2 linked regions of the Anaerocolumna sp. AGMB13020 genome follow. The protein of the gene in region 1 interacts with the protein of each later gene in a pairwise test. Links are inferred from orthologs where the notes say so. Each region holds a gene or a part of one and is shown on either strand. Other genes may lie near its edges.

The links. The genes of interacting proteins can lie anywhere in the genome.
Region 2: the proteins of R2R35_RS00365 (region 1) and ftsZ interact in binary tests that used the Bacillus subtilis proteins (3 or more experiments, as listed by UniProt). The link is inferred for Anaerocolumna sp. AGMB13020 from one-to-one orthologs.

The regions. Positions count from the first base shown.
Region 1 is NZ_CP136910.1:65,283-76,215, forward strand. The notes cover bases 7,621-10,400. They hold R2R35_RS00365 (cell division protein SepF), read left to right. Parts: upstream 7,621-8,618; coding sequence 8,619-9,182; downstream 9,183-10,400. Other genes in these bases: R2R35_RS00355 (HlyD family efflux transporter periplasmic adaptor subunit), read left to right, coding at 7,621-7,816; R2R35_RS00360 (YggS family pyridoxal phosphate-dependent enzyme), read left to right, coding at 7,876-8,583; R2R35_RS24615 (YggT family protein), read left to right, coding at 9,215-9,454; R2R35_RS00370 (YlmH family RNA-binding protein), read left to right, coding at 9,456-10,217; R2R35_RS00375 (DivIVA domain-containing protein), read left to right, coding at 10,231-10,400. In the rest of the region: R2R35_RS00310 (penicillin-binding transpeptidase domain-containing protein), read left to right, coding at 1-776; septum site-determining protein MinC, read left to right, coding at 850-1,515; septum site-determining protein MinD, read left to right, coding at 1,538-2,329; cell division topological specificity factor MinE, read left to right, coding at 2,346-2,618; R2R35_RS00330 (FtsW/RodA/SpoVE family cell cycle protein), read left to right, coding at 2,640-3,761; R2R35_RS00335 (methylglyoxal synthase), read left to right, coding at 3,770-4,168; R2R35_RS00340 (D-alanyl-D-alanine carboxypeptidase family protein), read left to right, coding at 4,149-5,159; R2R35_RS00345 (twitching motility protein PilT), read left to right, coding at 5,371-5,790; R2R35_RS00350 (DUF378 domain-containing protein), read right to left, coding at 5,854-6,072; more of R2R35_RS00355, read left to right, coding at 6,428-7,620; more of R2R35_RS00375, read left to right, coding at 10,401-10,851. UniProt on the Bacillus subtilis protein: Cell division protein that is part of the divisome complex and is recruited early to the Z-ring. Probably stimulates Z-ring formation, perhaps through the cross-linking of FtsZ protofilaments. Its function overlaps with FtsA.
Region 2 is NZ_CP136910.1:5,341,156-5,346,228, reverse strand. Bases 48-2,837 are described here. They hold ftsZ (cell division protein FtsZ), read right to left. Parts: upstream 2,145-2,837; coding sequence 951-2,144; downstream 48-950. Other genes in these bases: R2R35_RS22415 (cell division protein FtsQ/DivIB), read right to left, coding at 2,298-2,837; R2R35_RS22425 (sigma-E processing peptidase SpoIIGA), read right to left, coding at 48-649. In the rest of the region: more of R2R35_RS22425, read right to left, coding at 1-47; more of R2R35_RS22415, read right to left, coding at 2,838-3,044; murA (UDP-N-acetylglucosamine 1-carboxyvinyltransferase), read right to left, coding at 3,101-4,357; R2R35_RS22405 (FtsW/RodA/SpoVE family cell cycle protein), read right to left, coding at 4,439-5,073. UniProt on the Bacillus subtilis protein: Essential cell division protein that forms a contractile ring structure (Z ring) at the future cell division site. The regulation of the ring assembly controls the timing and the location of cell division.

The DNA of each region.
Region 1 (10,933 bases):
TGGAAGTATCCTGTAACTATTTCTTCTATGAAATGGGATGGCGCTTAAGTCTTAATGGAAATGATTCTAATAAGACTGCCATCGGACTTGAAAAGCTATCAAAATATGCTACCTTACTGGGTTTGAATAAAAAATCAGGAATTGAGATCGAAGAAGCTGTACCAAAGAGCTCCGATATGGATGCAGTTCGTTCCGCCATTGGACAGGGTACGAACAATTATACACCAGTACAATTAGCCAGATATGTAACCACTGTAGCCACAGGAGGAACCTCCTATAAACTTACTCTTTTAAGCAAGGTAGTTGATAAAAACGGTAAGGTACTGGATAAAAATGAGCTTGAGAAGGATAAGAAGAACAAGGAAGAGAAAGAAAATGAAAAAGCTCAGGAAGAGGAAAACAGTAAGACAGAGCAGATTGACTCTATAAGCAGTACTTACTGGAATCTGGTACATGAAGGAATGTATAAGGTTGCAAACGGTAGCAGAAGTTCTGTGTCCTACCTGTTCAAGGATTTTCCTGTAAAAATTGCAGGTAAGACTGGTACAGCACAGGAAAGCCGTTCAAGAGGAAATCATGCGTTATTTGCTTCTTATGGTCCTTATGAAGATCCTGAAATTTCTATGATTGCTGTAATACCAAATGGTTATGCCTCCAGCAACGCTGTTGAGCTGAGCAAGAATTTATACGGCTATTACTTTAATGTAGATGGCTTTACAGATCCAGAGGGAAAAGCTATTATGCCGGAATCCCAGACAACATCCTTTACTGATTAAACCAAAGCGACAGCAGCGTCTTTGGTTTTGGTTTATCAGTTTGTTTTATAAGTTAAGTTATCAGGAGGTGTTTATGAACAACCCAGTTATTATAAAAGGCAATAAATATGGTATAATAGTTGTATTAGACAGTGATATGGACTATGAAAGCTTAAGAGAAAAAATAGCAGAGAAATTTCGGGAATCGGCGAAATTTTTTGATAAAGCTCAGATGGCTCTGAGCTTTGAGGGGAGAAAGCTGACCAACGAACAGCAAAGGGATGTACTTAATATCATTGCAGAAGAGACAATGCTTCATGTAGTGTGTGTGATTGAAGATGACCCGGGACAGGAAGAGAAGTTCAAAAAAGCCTTGGATGAAAAGCTTCTGGAATTATCCAATGCCAGCGGGCAGTTCTACAAAGGGAATCTTCGTTCCGGACAAGTTCTAGAGTCAGAAACAAGCATAATCGTAATTGGTGATATCAATCCCGGAGCCAGAATCGTATCGAAAGGTAATATCATTGTACTTGGCTCTTTAAAGGGAAGTGTCTTTGCCGGCGCCTCGGGTAATAACAACTCTTTTGTAGTTGCTCTTGACATGAATCCAGTTCAGATACGAATTGCAGATACCATAGCAAGATCTCCGGATAAACCGGAAAAAACAGCAGCGAAAGAAACCAAAATTGCTTTTTTGGAAGATGGAAATATCTATATAGAGCCTTTGAGTAAAGAGGTTATAAATGATATAAACTTATAATAAGTTTTTGGAGGATAATTTAATGGGTGAAGTAATAGTAATAACATCCGGCAAGGGTGGAGTAGGTAAGACAACAACAACAGCCAATGTAGGAACAGGCCTTGCAAAGCTTGACAAGAAAGTAATTTTGATCGATACAGATATAGGTCTTAGAAATCTGGATGTAGTTATGGGCTTAGAGAACCGTATCGTTTATAACCTGGTGGATGTAATAGAGGGAAATTGCCGTGTGAAGCAGGCACTCATAAAAGATAAGAGATATCCTAATCTGTATCTGTTACCCTCAGCACAAACAAGAGATAAAACAGCAGTTACACCGGAACAGATGAAGAAACTTGCAGATGAACTGCGAGATGAATTTGATTACATAATAATGGACTGCCCCGCAGGTATCGAACAGGGATTTAAGAATGCAATTGCAGGCGCGGACAGAGCATTAGTGGTTACTACCCCTGAAGTCTCAGCTGTAAGGGATGCTGACCGTATTATCGGTCTCTTAGAGGCCAATGAAATGAAGCAGACACATTTAATTGTAAACCGCTTAAGACCGGATATGGTTAAGAGAGGGGATATGATGTCCAGTGAAGATGTTGTGGAAATACTTGCTATCAGCTTAATTGGTGTTGTACCCGATGATGAGAATATCGTTATCTCAACCAATCAGGGAGAACCTTTGGTTGGTACCAGTACATTAGCTGGACAGGCTTATATGAACATTTGCCGCAGAATTTTAGGGGAGGAAGTTCCATTCCTTGATTTAAAGGGAAAACAGGGACTGTTCAATTGGCTGGCTAACTTACTAAAGAAGAATTAGGGAGAGGAGTATTAAAATGGGATTAGCTGATTTTTTCAAAAAAAAGACTTCAAGCGGTGTTGCGAAAGATCGTCTGAAGCTGGTGCTTGTCTCAGACAGGGCAGGATGTTCACCGGAATTAATGGAGCAGATAAAGAATGATATTATTGCCGTTATTTCCAGGTATGTAGAAATTGACACAGAAGGACTGGATATTAAGATTACCCAGACAGAGTCTGAAGGTAATAATGGGACTGTACCTGCGTTGTTTGCAAATATTCCTATAAGAGATATGAAGTCCAATAAATAATTGAAAAGTTAGGGTAAAATTATGTTTCCATTTAAAAAGTACAGTATAAGTAACTATGATTTCAGTATAATGACTTTGGTGATTATTCTAAGTGGTATTGGAATATACCTGGTTCGAATTGTCGATGAGGGCTTTTTCTTAAAGCATGTAATGGGTCTTTGTCTTGGTGTTTTCATACTGGTTTTTGTATCACTGGTGGACTATCATTTCATAAGTCAGTTCTATATTATACTATACTTTATAAATCTGATACTCCTGGTAGCTGTTAAGCTGGTAGGAGTAGAACATTACAGCGCAAGACGATGGCTTGATCTAAAAGTATTTGAATTTCAGCCATCGGAATTGACCAAGATCATACTTATCATTTTTATGGCAAAACTCTTAGTGATATTTAAAGAAAAGATGAATAAATTCTATGTATTCCTACTTTTGTCGGCACTGATAGGAATTCCAACTTTTCTTATCTTAACACAAACAAATTTATCTACGAGTCTTGTTATTCTGTTTATTTTTGCTATAATGATATTTGCAGGTGGATTAAGCCTTAAAATAATTCTGCCTATTCTTTTGGTTGCCATACCAGTTTTAATTGGTACTCTATGGGGAATACAGAATAATTATGATATCTTTTTCCTTACGAATTATCAGCAGACAAGAATAGAAGCATTCTTGAATCCTGAGGCTGATAAGTCCTCCGATACCCTCTATCAGCAGGATAATTCTGTTGAGGTCATCGGATCTGGTAAATTAACAGGAAAGCTTTTTACAGAAGGCAAAGATGCCATACAAAGCGATACTTACGTTCCGGTCGCTGAAAGTGATTTTATCTTTTCGGTAGCGGGAGAAAGTCTTGGATTTTTAGGCGGCTGTGTTATTATAGTGCTATTATCAATTATCATTTTTAAGTGTCTTATCATAGCAAGCCATGCTCCTGACAGATTGGGACGTATGATTGCTACCGGGATTTCTGCTATGTTTGTGTTTCAGATGTTTGTCAATATCGGTGTAGCGACAGCTGTACTTCCTAATACCGGTATCCCACTGCCTTTTGTCAGTTACGGACTCAGTTCCATGATAAGCAGCATGATATCCATCGGAATCATAATCAATATAAATTTACAGAGAAAATATAGAAGGGGGTAACACCACACATGAATATTGGTATGATAGCACATGATGCAAAGAAAAAATTAATGCAGAATTTTTGTATCGCATATCGAGGCATATTAAATAAGCATGAGCTTTATGCAACCGGAACCACCGGTAGATTAATCGAGGAAGTAACAAACTTAAATATCCATAAATATCTGGCAGGTCACTTAGGTGGTGAGCAGCAGATGGGTGCTCAGATTGAGCATAATCAGATGGATTTAGTGATTTTTTTAAGAGATCCCCTTTCACCCAAATCCCATGAACCAGATGTTAATACAGTAGTAAGGCTTTGTGATACACATAATATCCCCTTGGCTACCAATTTAGCATCAGCCGAATTAATGATAAAGGCTCTTGACAGAGGTGACCTTGACTGGCGTGAAATATTACGCTCTTGATATGAAAGCTGATAAGACAATGAAGAAAAAACTGTTTTGTATTGTAGTGTCTGTTTCACTGCTCACCGGGTGCAGCAGTAACGAAAATCTTGCGTTGCCCTTTTCAGATACTGCTGACACGAATCAGGTGTATACTAATTATACCGATGAGTTAAGCAGTGATCAATCTGATTTTTTTGCATCTGAGCTTGTAGTAATACCGGACGAACTAAATCACATGTCGGATTCTGCTATAACGGCAGAATCTTCTTTAATTGTCAATGATACGGATAATGATGTGATTTTTGCCAATAATGTATATGAAAGATTATATCCAGCCAGTCTTACGAAATTGATAACTGCACTGGTGGTACTGGAACAAGGTAATCTGGAGGATACTGTAACAGTAAGTTATAATGCTTCTCACATAACGGAAAGCGGAGCTAAGTTATGTGGACTGAAAGAAGGCGATACCATTAAGTTAAAGGACCTTCTTTATGCATTTCTTATCTATTCCGGAAACGATGCAGGGATCGCTATAGCAGAGCATATAGGAGGTACGGTAGGTGAATTTGCAAAAATGATGAATAAGGCTGCCAAAGATGCAGGCGCGGTTCATTCAAACTTTGTGAATCCCCATGGATTACATGATGATAATCACTATACCACTGCATATGATTTGTATCTGATATTTCATCAGTTGGTGAAGTATGAGGAATTCCTTTCTATTATTAAAACTACGGAATATACTGTAACATATGAAGATGCTTCTAAGGAATCAGTAACTAAGACCTTTCTTACGACCAACCGTTATCTTAAGGGGACAGAGAATGCACCAGAGGGAATAACTGTACTAGGCGGTAAGACAGGAACAACCAGTAAGGCAGGTAACTGCCTCATTTTGTATAGCCAGGATAAAGATAATAAAGATTATATCTCCCTTATTTTAAAAGCAGATAACGGTAACAGTCTTTTCACACAAATGACAGATCTACTGAAAATGATTAAATGACCGATTTCTATATTATAAGAACATAAAGCTGTTCCTATAATCGGATGGATGGCGGAAAAGCACCGTTTTTTATCAGAAAATTAATTTGCAATTTCTGATAAGGTATATTATGGTTGTGCTTTAGGTGAAAATATACTATAATGAAACTGTATTAAGGAATTATTTATAAGTTTTCACCTAATTAAATACACATCTTAAGGAGGAGATTACAATGATACAGATAATAGCAGGCGAAAAAGGTAAAGGCAAGACCAAAATACTGATCGAAAAAGCTAATCTCGCAGCAAGAGTAGCAAAAGGCAATGTAGTTTATCTGGATAAGAACAATAAGCATATGTATGAGCTAAGCAACAGGATAAGGCTTATTAATGTGAAAGATTATTGTATTGAGAATCCCAGCGAATTTATTGGTTTCTTATGCGGTCTTGTATCACAGGATCATGATCTGGAAGCTGTTTTTCTGGATAGTTTTCTAACCATCGCCTTTGTTGAAGGTGATCTCTTAACTCCCACCTTAAAGAAAATCGAGAAAATTTCAAAAGAATATGATGTGGATTTTACCCTGAGCATTTCCATGGCAGAACATGCCTTTCCTGAATTAATGAGAGAAAATATAGCAGTAGCTTTATAAAATATACACAAAATAGGAGGCAGGTTATGATTAACCTGCCTCCTATTTTTACGCCCATCGTTATTATTCGCTGCGAAGTCTTCCGAAATAACTCAGAGCATACAAACCTGCAATACCTACCAGAGCGTAAATAATTCTGGATACTACTGTCATGTCACCAAATATTACTCTTACAAGGTCAAATCCCAAGAAGCCGATAAGACCCCAGTTGATGGCGCCGATGATAACAAGCGTCAATGCGATATAATCTAATGTTTTCACTTGATTACCTCCTTCTTGCATTCAATATTGTTTCCAATTATGTACAAAATATTCTTCCTGAAAAATGTAGGTATTTACAATTTATTTTCTGTTAAAATATGAGTCTAAAAATATTAATTTAGGGCTTTCATTCTTCTCTGGTAGAAAGTATAATAGATAAAGATATATAGAAGTTAAGTTAAGATTTTTTACCACTTACAACATAAAAAAGGTGCATATAAACAGAATTATTTCTTACAGTAAGAGGAAAATATTATAAGTTAGCTTGTATAGAAGAGTAGAAGATTTCAAGCGCAGATATTGATTTTTCTAATGCAGTAAAGCTGTTAAAGAAAATAAAATCGATTCTGTATCAGAAATCGGAGGGGGTTTTAATTTGGGTTCTGATAAAAAAGTTGCAAAATTCAGAAGAGCCAGGACAATCAATATTGGATTCATAACATTTTTTATTATTTTTGTCTATGTGATTGTAAATATTTATATGTACTTCACAACGGAGCATTTAACCATATATGAAGTGAAGGAAGGTTCAGCTGCTGATGACTTTGTATTGGACGGGCTTATTTTTCGAGATGAGAAAATTGTAAGTACAGATACTGCCGGATATATAAATTATTATCATCGTGATGGAGAACGCGTTGCCAAGAATTCGGTGGTTTATTCCGTAGATGAAGGTAACGCCTATGCAGAAGAATTGGCTGCTGATAATACCAGTACTTCAATATCTTCCGATGATTCCCTGGCTATCAAAAGCGAAATCACAGATTTTCAGAAAGATTATAACAGCGGTGATTTTACATATGTATATCAACTAAAAGAAGAACTAAAGAATTCATCCATGCAGATATACAATGACAGTATGCTGACAAACTTAAAAACCTTAATGAAAGATAAGACTGCTTCCTTAAAAGTTGCAAAAAGTGATACAAGTGGAGTGGTATGTTATTATACGGACGGATATGAAAATCTGAGTGCGGATGCCGCTACTTCCGCCACTTTTGATAAAAGTACCTATCAGAAGACGCAGTTGCGAACCAACAAGCTGCAGGATAAGGGGAATGCGGTATATAAAATTATAACAAATGATAATTGGAGTATCCTGTATCTTCTTGATGAAGAACAATATAATAAAATAAAGGACAACGAAAAAGTTACAATAATCTTTACCTCGGACGGACTGAAACAAACTCTGCCGGTTAAGATATTTCAGAAAGGCAATGATTATTATGCACAAGTAACCTTAACACGCTATATGCCAAGATATATCAATCAGAGATTTATTTCTACGGAAATTGTTATAAATTCAGCAGAAGGGTTAAAGATACCCATTACTTCCATTGTTGAGAAGAAGTTCTATCAGGTTCCTCTTTCCTATTTTAGAAAAGGCGGGGATTCCAACAAAGAGGGTTTAACACGTGTTGTTACCTCTTCAAGTGATGGTAATGAAAAAACTACTCATGAATTTATCGCTACGGATATCTATTATCAGGATGAAAAATATGCCTATGTTGACACAAATCTTTTCGGAACAAGAGATATGATAATCGGGGAAGATGAAAAGGATACTTTTATCTTGGATAAGACGGAAACCTTTAAAGGAGTTTTTAATGTAAATAAAGGATATGCAGTTTTCCGCCAGATTGAAATACTTTATCAAAATGAAGAATACTGTATCGTTAAGAAAAATACAGTTAACGGATTATCCGTGTACGACCATATAGCTTTAGATAGCAGTACGGCAACAGAACAAGCCTTAATATATTAATGAAAATTTAGCATAATAATATAGCTCCTTAAAATCAACCAGGAAAGGATGACATAATTTTGAGTTCTGAAGCAATCAAAAAAAATCTTGAAGAAGTGGAATTAAGAATAAATGCTGCCTGTACCAGAGCAGGCAGGAAGCGGAAAGATGTAACATTAATTGCAGTCAGTAAGACAAAACCTGTTTCGGACATTGAAATAGCTATCAAGGAAGGAATGGGGGTATTTGGGGAAAACAAAGTACAAGAATTGACAGAAAAGTATGAAGTTCTATCGAAAGATTTACAATGGCATTTAATTGGCCACCTGCAGACAAATAAAGTCAAATATATTGTAGATAAAGCTGCGCTCATACATTCGGTTGATACCTATAAACTGGCTCAGCAGATTCAAAGAGAAGCAGAGAAAAAAGGTGTAATCTGTAACATTCTGATTGAGGTAAATGTTGCCAGAGAAGAGAGTAAATACGGTGTTTTTGAAGAGGATGTGTTGCCTTTGATTACAGAAATCGCCAAACTTCCGAATGTTCGGATTTGCGGTTTAATGACAATTGCCCCCAATGTGGATGAACCTGAAAAAAACAGAAAGTATTTTAGAAAATTGCGACAATTAAATGTTGACATAAAAATGAAAAACATTGATAATGTTACTATGGATGTGCTCTCAATGGGAATGACAGGGGATTACGAAGTCGCCATTGAAGAAGGAGCAACAATGGTCCGCGTAGGAACAGGTATTTTTGGGGAACGTAATTATACAAGCCTTTAGAGGGCAGATATAATTACAGATAGGAGACAAGGAGTATGGAAAATATATTTAAAAGTATTTTGGATTCACTAAAGCTTACTGAAGATGAATATGAAGATGACGATTTTGATGAAAAAGAATATAAGCGTGCAGAGAGACAAGAAAAGAAAGCGGTAAAAAACGCCTATCAGCCTGCCTATGAAACAGAAATGTCTTCCCAAACGGTCAATAATGTATTAAATGAGGCAAGAAAAGAAAGGCAGATGAAGATGGAAAGGGACAAATCCGGGCCGAGCAAGGTAGTGCCAATCAGGACAAGCCCCAAGGGTTTTGAAGTTTGTATCATGAAACCTGGTACATTTGAAGACTCTCAGGAAATCTGCGATATGCTGTTATCAGGAAGAGCTGCTGTAATCAACCTGGAAGGTCTGGATGTTGATCTGGCTCAGCGTATTATGGATTTTATATCAGGCGCAGTGTATTCCTTAAATGGTAAATTGCATCAGATATCCAGTTTTATTTTTATCATATCACCGGAATCCGTTGATATATCCGGAGATTATGCAGATATACTACAGAATAATGGCTTTGAAGTGCCTACACTAAATAAGGATTTCTAATAATGGTACAAACAATCTATTCAACCTTTTATATGTTTTTTGTAGTATTGCAGGTAATACTGCTATTATATATGATATCCTCCTGGTTTTCTGGGGGTGAAAAATTCAAAAATCTTCTATCCTTATTAATTGAACCGATTTTAACACCGGTACGTTTTTTGCTGAAATATTCGATTTTCGGCAATCCTGCCGCTGATTTATCGCCTTTGATCAGTTTTGTGTTAATCATGTTTCTACAGGATTTATTTGTAAGATTATTAAACGGGAGTTAAGATGAACACGGATAAAGAAGATAATCTATTAAAGAAGCGGTTATTGGAGTTAGCAAGGACTGCTTATAACAAGAACATAAATACTTATACTGATTTTCTTACACTCCATGATATCAGTATTTTTCATAGTATAAAACCGGAATTACCAAATGTAAATCATGAGCTTTTCGGCGGGTTTGAAACTGCTGAAAGGAAAATTCTATGCTTTTGCGGAGATTCCTCCGTGAAAGCTTTTTCCGATTATATTGCATGTATAAAGATTCTTCCTAACAATAAGAAATTCAGTGATGAATTCAGTCACAGAGATTTTTTGGGTTCTATTATGAATCTGGGAATTGAGAGAGGCAAAATAGGAGATATTCTTGTTAAGGAAAAAGAAGGATTTGTATATTGTGAAGCAAGAATAGGAAATTTTCTGGCAGATAACTTAGAGAAAATAAAACATACAAAAGTTAACTGTGAAGTTATTTATGGGGACTTACCAGATTTTCCGCCGGATTTCAAAGAAATTAAGGGCAGCATAGCTTCGCCAAGACTGGATGCAGTTATAGCCCTTGCTTTTCAATCCTCCAGGAGCGGTATATTGTCATTGATAGCAGGAGGTAAGGTCTATGTTGATGGAAGGCTTATAGAAAGTAACAGCTATCAGCTAAAAGTAAATGAGACGGTATCCGTAAGGGGATATGGGAAATTTATTTATAAAGGCCTTGAGAATCAGACGAAAAAAGGACGGTATTATGTATCGTTATTAAAATACATTTAGGAGGGGAAAAGTTATGATAACGCCGATTGAACTGCAAAGTAAAACTTTTAAATCAGGTATTGGATATGACAAAAAGGATGTAGAAGGTTTTCTTTCTGAATTGCAGAAAAGTTATGAGACCATGTACAAAGAAAACATGGAGTTAAATGATAGGGTTAATACTTTAAATGAAGGTATTAATTATTATAAATCTATCGAAAAGACCCTTCAAAAAGCATTGTTGCTTGCAGAACAGGCAGCAGAGGATACAAAAGAAGCAGCCAGAAAACAGGCAAAAGCAATTGAAGATGAAGCGAACGGTAAGGCACAGCTGATTATATCAGAAAGTTATAAAGAAGTCGTGATGCTGAAACAACAGACAATAAAATTGGTGCAGCAATACGAGGCATTTAAAACACAATTTAAACATCTTGCAGCTATGCAGACAGAGCTGCTGGAAAGTGAAGCCTTTAAAATACATACGGACGAGCTTGATCTGTCCCTGGAAAATATCGGAGCAGTTATTTCTAATAAACAGGCTGCAGTAACCTTGGAGCCTGGAGAGCAGACCGATAAAGAGGAGAAACCCAATGATGCGGGTGTAACGGCGGAAGAGTTAGATGCATTTGAATTCTTTCACTCCTCAGAAGCATAATATATAAGCAATGCCATATTAAATTGCAGCAAGACATGAGTGTCCGGATATAATGAGTCAGAACTGAACGGTTCATTGATAC
Region 2 (5,073 bases), 5.3 Mb from region 1 along the record:
GCATATTATTCTGAGAATCCGTCAATAAGGGTTCAATCACCGTATATTCCGCTACAATTACCGGTTTCCCGAAATACGGGTCTTTTAAGCAATTTCCGGTATCCATAAATCCTACAGCTTTGACAGTTCTTTCATTAAAACAAAGTTCTGTCTTATAATAATCTGTTTCCTTATACCGAAGCCGTTTTAAAAGGCTGATAAAAACAATCAAACCGATAGTCCCTGCCAAAACTGCCAAATAAAAATTCTGATATCCCTGCTTTGAAAGCAATCTCCCCTGCATCAGTTCTCTGAAATAATATCCAAAACCAGTATAATAATACAGGCTGTTCAATAATCCTCCCAGAAAAAAGGTGGTTATGTAAAGGAGCCCTACTGCTTTTAAAAATTCCTTTCGATTCCTTTTGCCATAGGATATCTTAACCAACAGGCAGCTTAACAAAATGTAAGCAGCTAAAAATTGAATGAAATGATTCAAATACGGAATTACCGCAAACACACAAGCTCCCAAAGCTCCTGCTGCAGCTCCCAGGCAGCACCTTAAGGATGAGCCTGTATACCTTAGTATTTTTTTTACTACTGTTAACAGAATAAAATCCATGATGAAATTTATGATGAAAATAACATCAACATAAACGTCTAAATACAAAGCCACCCCCTCATTTCATTTATAATAAATCCTATTATAGCTGTTAAAGCCCGTTTAATTTGTCAAATACTGGAATAGTTGAACCTGTTTTCATTTACTCTCACTTACAATATCCCCTCCATTTCAACGACATAATATATAATCCTGTTACAATATTTATACTTTTGTAAATATATGTTAATTCCACAAAGCTTCTGGGGAAATGAAGGACAATGCGCCTGAATTTTCAATTGCATTAAAAATAGCCTGTATCCGATTTCTCGAATACAGGCTATTTTACGCTGTTATTTCCTTAAGTTATTTATTTATGGTTTTTGTTTTTCTGTAAGAACTCTGGTATTTTAATACTTCCCACCTCATTGGCCTCTCTGCCTGGATAATGAGAAGTGGTTCCAGAATAAGGAGAAGTGGGTGTAGATTGTGTAGCCGCCACCTGAGACTGTGCTTTTTCAAATGGAGACTGCTGATTATTAAACTTATACTCAGGTCTGGCCACTGGTTGTTTCAGGAAACTGGGACCTTTTGCTTCCCCTTTGTTGCCTGCCTCTCCGTCAAGTCCTGTAGCTATTACAGTAATGGTAACATAGTCTGTAGTAGCATCATCATACATGGCGCCAAAGATAATATTGGCATTTTCACCAGCAAGCTCCTGTACCATAGTTGCTGCCTCGTTTACTTCGATCAAACTGATATCACCGGAAATATTGATTATAACATGGGAAGCTCCTGATATGGTAGTCTCAAGAAGAGGACTGGTAATAGCCTGATTAACAGCACTAATACATTTATCATCTCCTTTGCCAATACCAATACCGATATGAGCAACACCTTTGTCTTTCATGACAGTCTGAACATCGGCGAAATCCAGATTAATAAGGCCAGGTACATTAATCAGATCCGTGATACCCTGAACACCTTGCTGAAGGACCTCATCGGCCTTTTTAAGCGCATCAGGTATGGTAGTTCGTCTGTCAACAATTTCCATTAATTTATCATTAGGAATCACTATCAATGTGTCCACATGTTCTTTTAACCGCTCAATGCCGCCAAGAGCATTATTCATTCGCGCTTTTGCTTCAAATTTAAAGGGTTTCGTTACGATGCCTACTGTAAGGATTCCCATATCCTTTGCTAACTGTGCAACTACTGGTGCTGCTCCCGTACCGGTTCCACCGCCCATACCGCAGGTTACAAACACCATATCGGAACCTTTGATTATCTCTAGCAGTTCTTCCTTGCTCTCTTCTGCCGCCTGTGCTCCAATTTCCGGCTGAGCTCCTGCACCAAGACCTTTCGTAAGTTTCTCACCAATTTGTACACATTGAGGAGCCTTACAATTCTTTAAATGCTGCTTGTCCGTATTGATACAAACAAATTCAACACCTTTGATATTCTGCTCAACCATTCTATTTACAGCATTATTTCCTGCTCCGCCTACTCCGACAACTAGTATTTTTGCAGTAGATTCTGTTTCACTCGTTCTTATTTCAAGCAAGGTACTTCCTCCTTCACTATACACCTAAAATTATATTAATTATATACGATTCCATTTTCTTATTCAACATTGAGCTTCTAGTAATATAAGACTGGTTATTCTAATAAATATCATATCTTTTATCCACTAAATAATCAACCTTTTTTTAACGTTTTATTTGACAGGCTTCGCAACAATTTTTTCCTGACCTTCCATATAATTCTTCAGGTCTATGGAAAGAATCTTACCGTTTTTCTGAGGTACCGTCGGTAATAGTCCCTTCAGATTTGCAATCTGTTCATCATAGGAATCTCTTTTTCCCAAAAGCACTATACTTTGTTTGTTTTTTAATGTTACCTCATAGTCCTCGTTAAACTGAATCGTATTGATATCCAGTTCAAATTTCTGGATTAATTGAGTGATCTTAAGTATGACCGGGAAAAGCTCCGGGTTCTCTGTCTCTATCTTATCGTGCAGTATAAAACTGTTAAAATTCAGCCCTGTTATAAATGGTACTCCCTCAAGTTTTTCCTGAGAAGTTTCCACGACTATACCATCTTTATCAAAATACATATAACTTCCCATATACTGAATACAGCCGATTACTGATTTTTCATAGACATGCAGTTTAATGGTATGCCTGTCCACCATCGTTGCTGTAATCTTTTCAACAAAGGGAATTGATTCTTTTTTGCCATACATCAGTCTCAGGTAAAAAAGTATGGTATTGCTATCGCTTTTACTTGTCAGTAATTCCTGCTTTAACTCATCATCACTGTAATGGGTGCTGCCGATTATCGTAACCGACCTCAGATTACAGGTCATATAAAGCAGGATTACCGCAAGAAAAACAAGAAGGCCAAACAGCAACAGTTTCCCCGAAGGGCTTATTATCGTTTTGCTGTTTTTATCCTGTCGCATTCTCAAAGCACCTTATCCTTCCTGGCAATTATTCACTCCTTAAACGTTCTCATCAGTTACTCATTTTTATATTCAATCTGTGCCCCCAAAGCCCTTAAGTCTCTGCATATATCCTCATATCCCCTCTGGATATGATATGGATTGTTAACAATTGTTTTACCCTCTGCCATTAAACCGGCTATCACAAGTGCTGCTCCCCCCCTTAACTCACCTGCGGATACTTCAGAAGCTTTTAAAGCAGGAACACCTGTTATATGCGCCACTCTGTCCTGTAAACATATCTGCGCACCAAATCTGGCTTGTTCCGGTACATTCTGATATCTGCCTTCAAATATTTCTTCCACTATTTTGCTGTTTCCGGATGCTTTCATAAGCACCGACATGATCTGTGACTGCATATCCGTAGGAAATCCCGGATATGGTTCTGTTATAATCTCTGGCACTGCCCTTACTGTTCCATCGGAATGAAGAGAGATGGAATCCTCCTTGCATTTTATACGGCTTCCCATCCGTTTTAAGGTCTGAATAACTACGTAAAGACTACCGCAGCCTATCCCTCTTAATACAACATCTCCTCCCGCACCGGCAGCTGCTGCCAGGTAAGTACCTGCTACAATTCGATCAGATGGTGCTGTATATTCCGTCTGATGCAGGGCTGCAACTCCCTCAATTTCAATTCTTCCGGTACCCGAACCATATATCCTGGCACCTGCTGAAATCAAGAATTTGCATAATTCAAGAATTTCCGGCTCTCTTGCCGCATTAAAGATTCTGGTCTTTCCACTGCCTAAAACTGCCGCGAGAATAACATTTTCTGTTGCTCCCACACTGGGTGAGGGAAAATATATATCCGCTCCCTTAATCCCAGAAGTCAAGCATTTAATCAGCCCGTCCTCTTCTTCCAGAACAACATTCATCTGTTTAAAAGCCTCCAAATGAAAATTGATAGGTCTTGCACCAATGGTACAGCCACCCGGATAAGATATGACAGCGCTGTGGGTTCTTCCTAAAAGAGCTCCCATTAATATAATGGAAGAGCGCATCTTCTTGACAAGATCCGTTGGGACGATATCTGTTGATAAACCTCTTGCATCAACTATGATAGAGGAGCCTTCCCAGGTAACGGTACATCCGATATCAATGAGAATCTCTATCATATGCTCCACATCCAGAATTCTCGGACAATGATTCAGCTTTGTAACACCGTTTATTAATAATGTAGCTGCTAAAATTGGTAATACGGTATTTTTAGAACCTTGTATGTTAACTTCACCACTTAGCTGTTTACCACCAACAATTTCAATATATGCCATGGTACACCTCAAACCTAATATAGTATTACTATATGTAATTTAATTATATTTGTGCTTGCAGCCAAATGGGGAAGCAAATACCTATTTTTCATACTTAATCTGATTGGATACACTTAACACAATTCCCATTTCCGTCAGCAACACAAGAAGTGATGTTCCTCCGTATGATATAAAGGGTAATGGTATTCCGGTAGAAGGAATTGTATTGGTAACTACCGCTATGTTAATGAGGACCTGTGCTGCTATATGTGTTAATACACCGGTGGCTATTAACCCTCCAAAAAGATCCGGTGCATTTACCGCAATAATAAATAGTCTCCAGATAACCAGGACAAAAAGCAGAATTACTGCAATTGCTCCAAAGAGTCCCAGTTCTTCACAAATAACCGCAAATATCATATCGTTATGAGATTCCGGAATAAAACCAAGCTTTTGCATACTCTCTCCCAGGCCTTTACCGAAGATCCGGCCCGAGGCAATGGCATAGAGCCCCTGAAGTATCTGGTACCCTTTCTCGTGAGTCTCAACATTCAACCAGACTGTAATTCTTTCACTTCGATAACTAACAAAAAAGATGAATATGGCACCAATGGCAGCCATTAAACCGCCAGAAACAATAAAGTAAAGTTTCTTCCTGCTGGCAACAAAACATATCGCCACCATAATAAGGCCCATTACAAGAGCAGTACTGAAATTCTGAGACAATACAAGTCCTA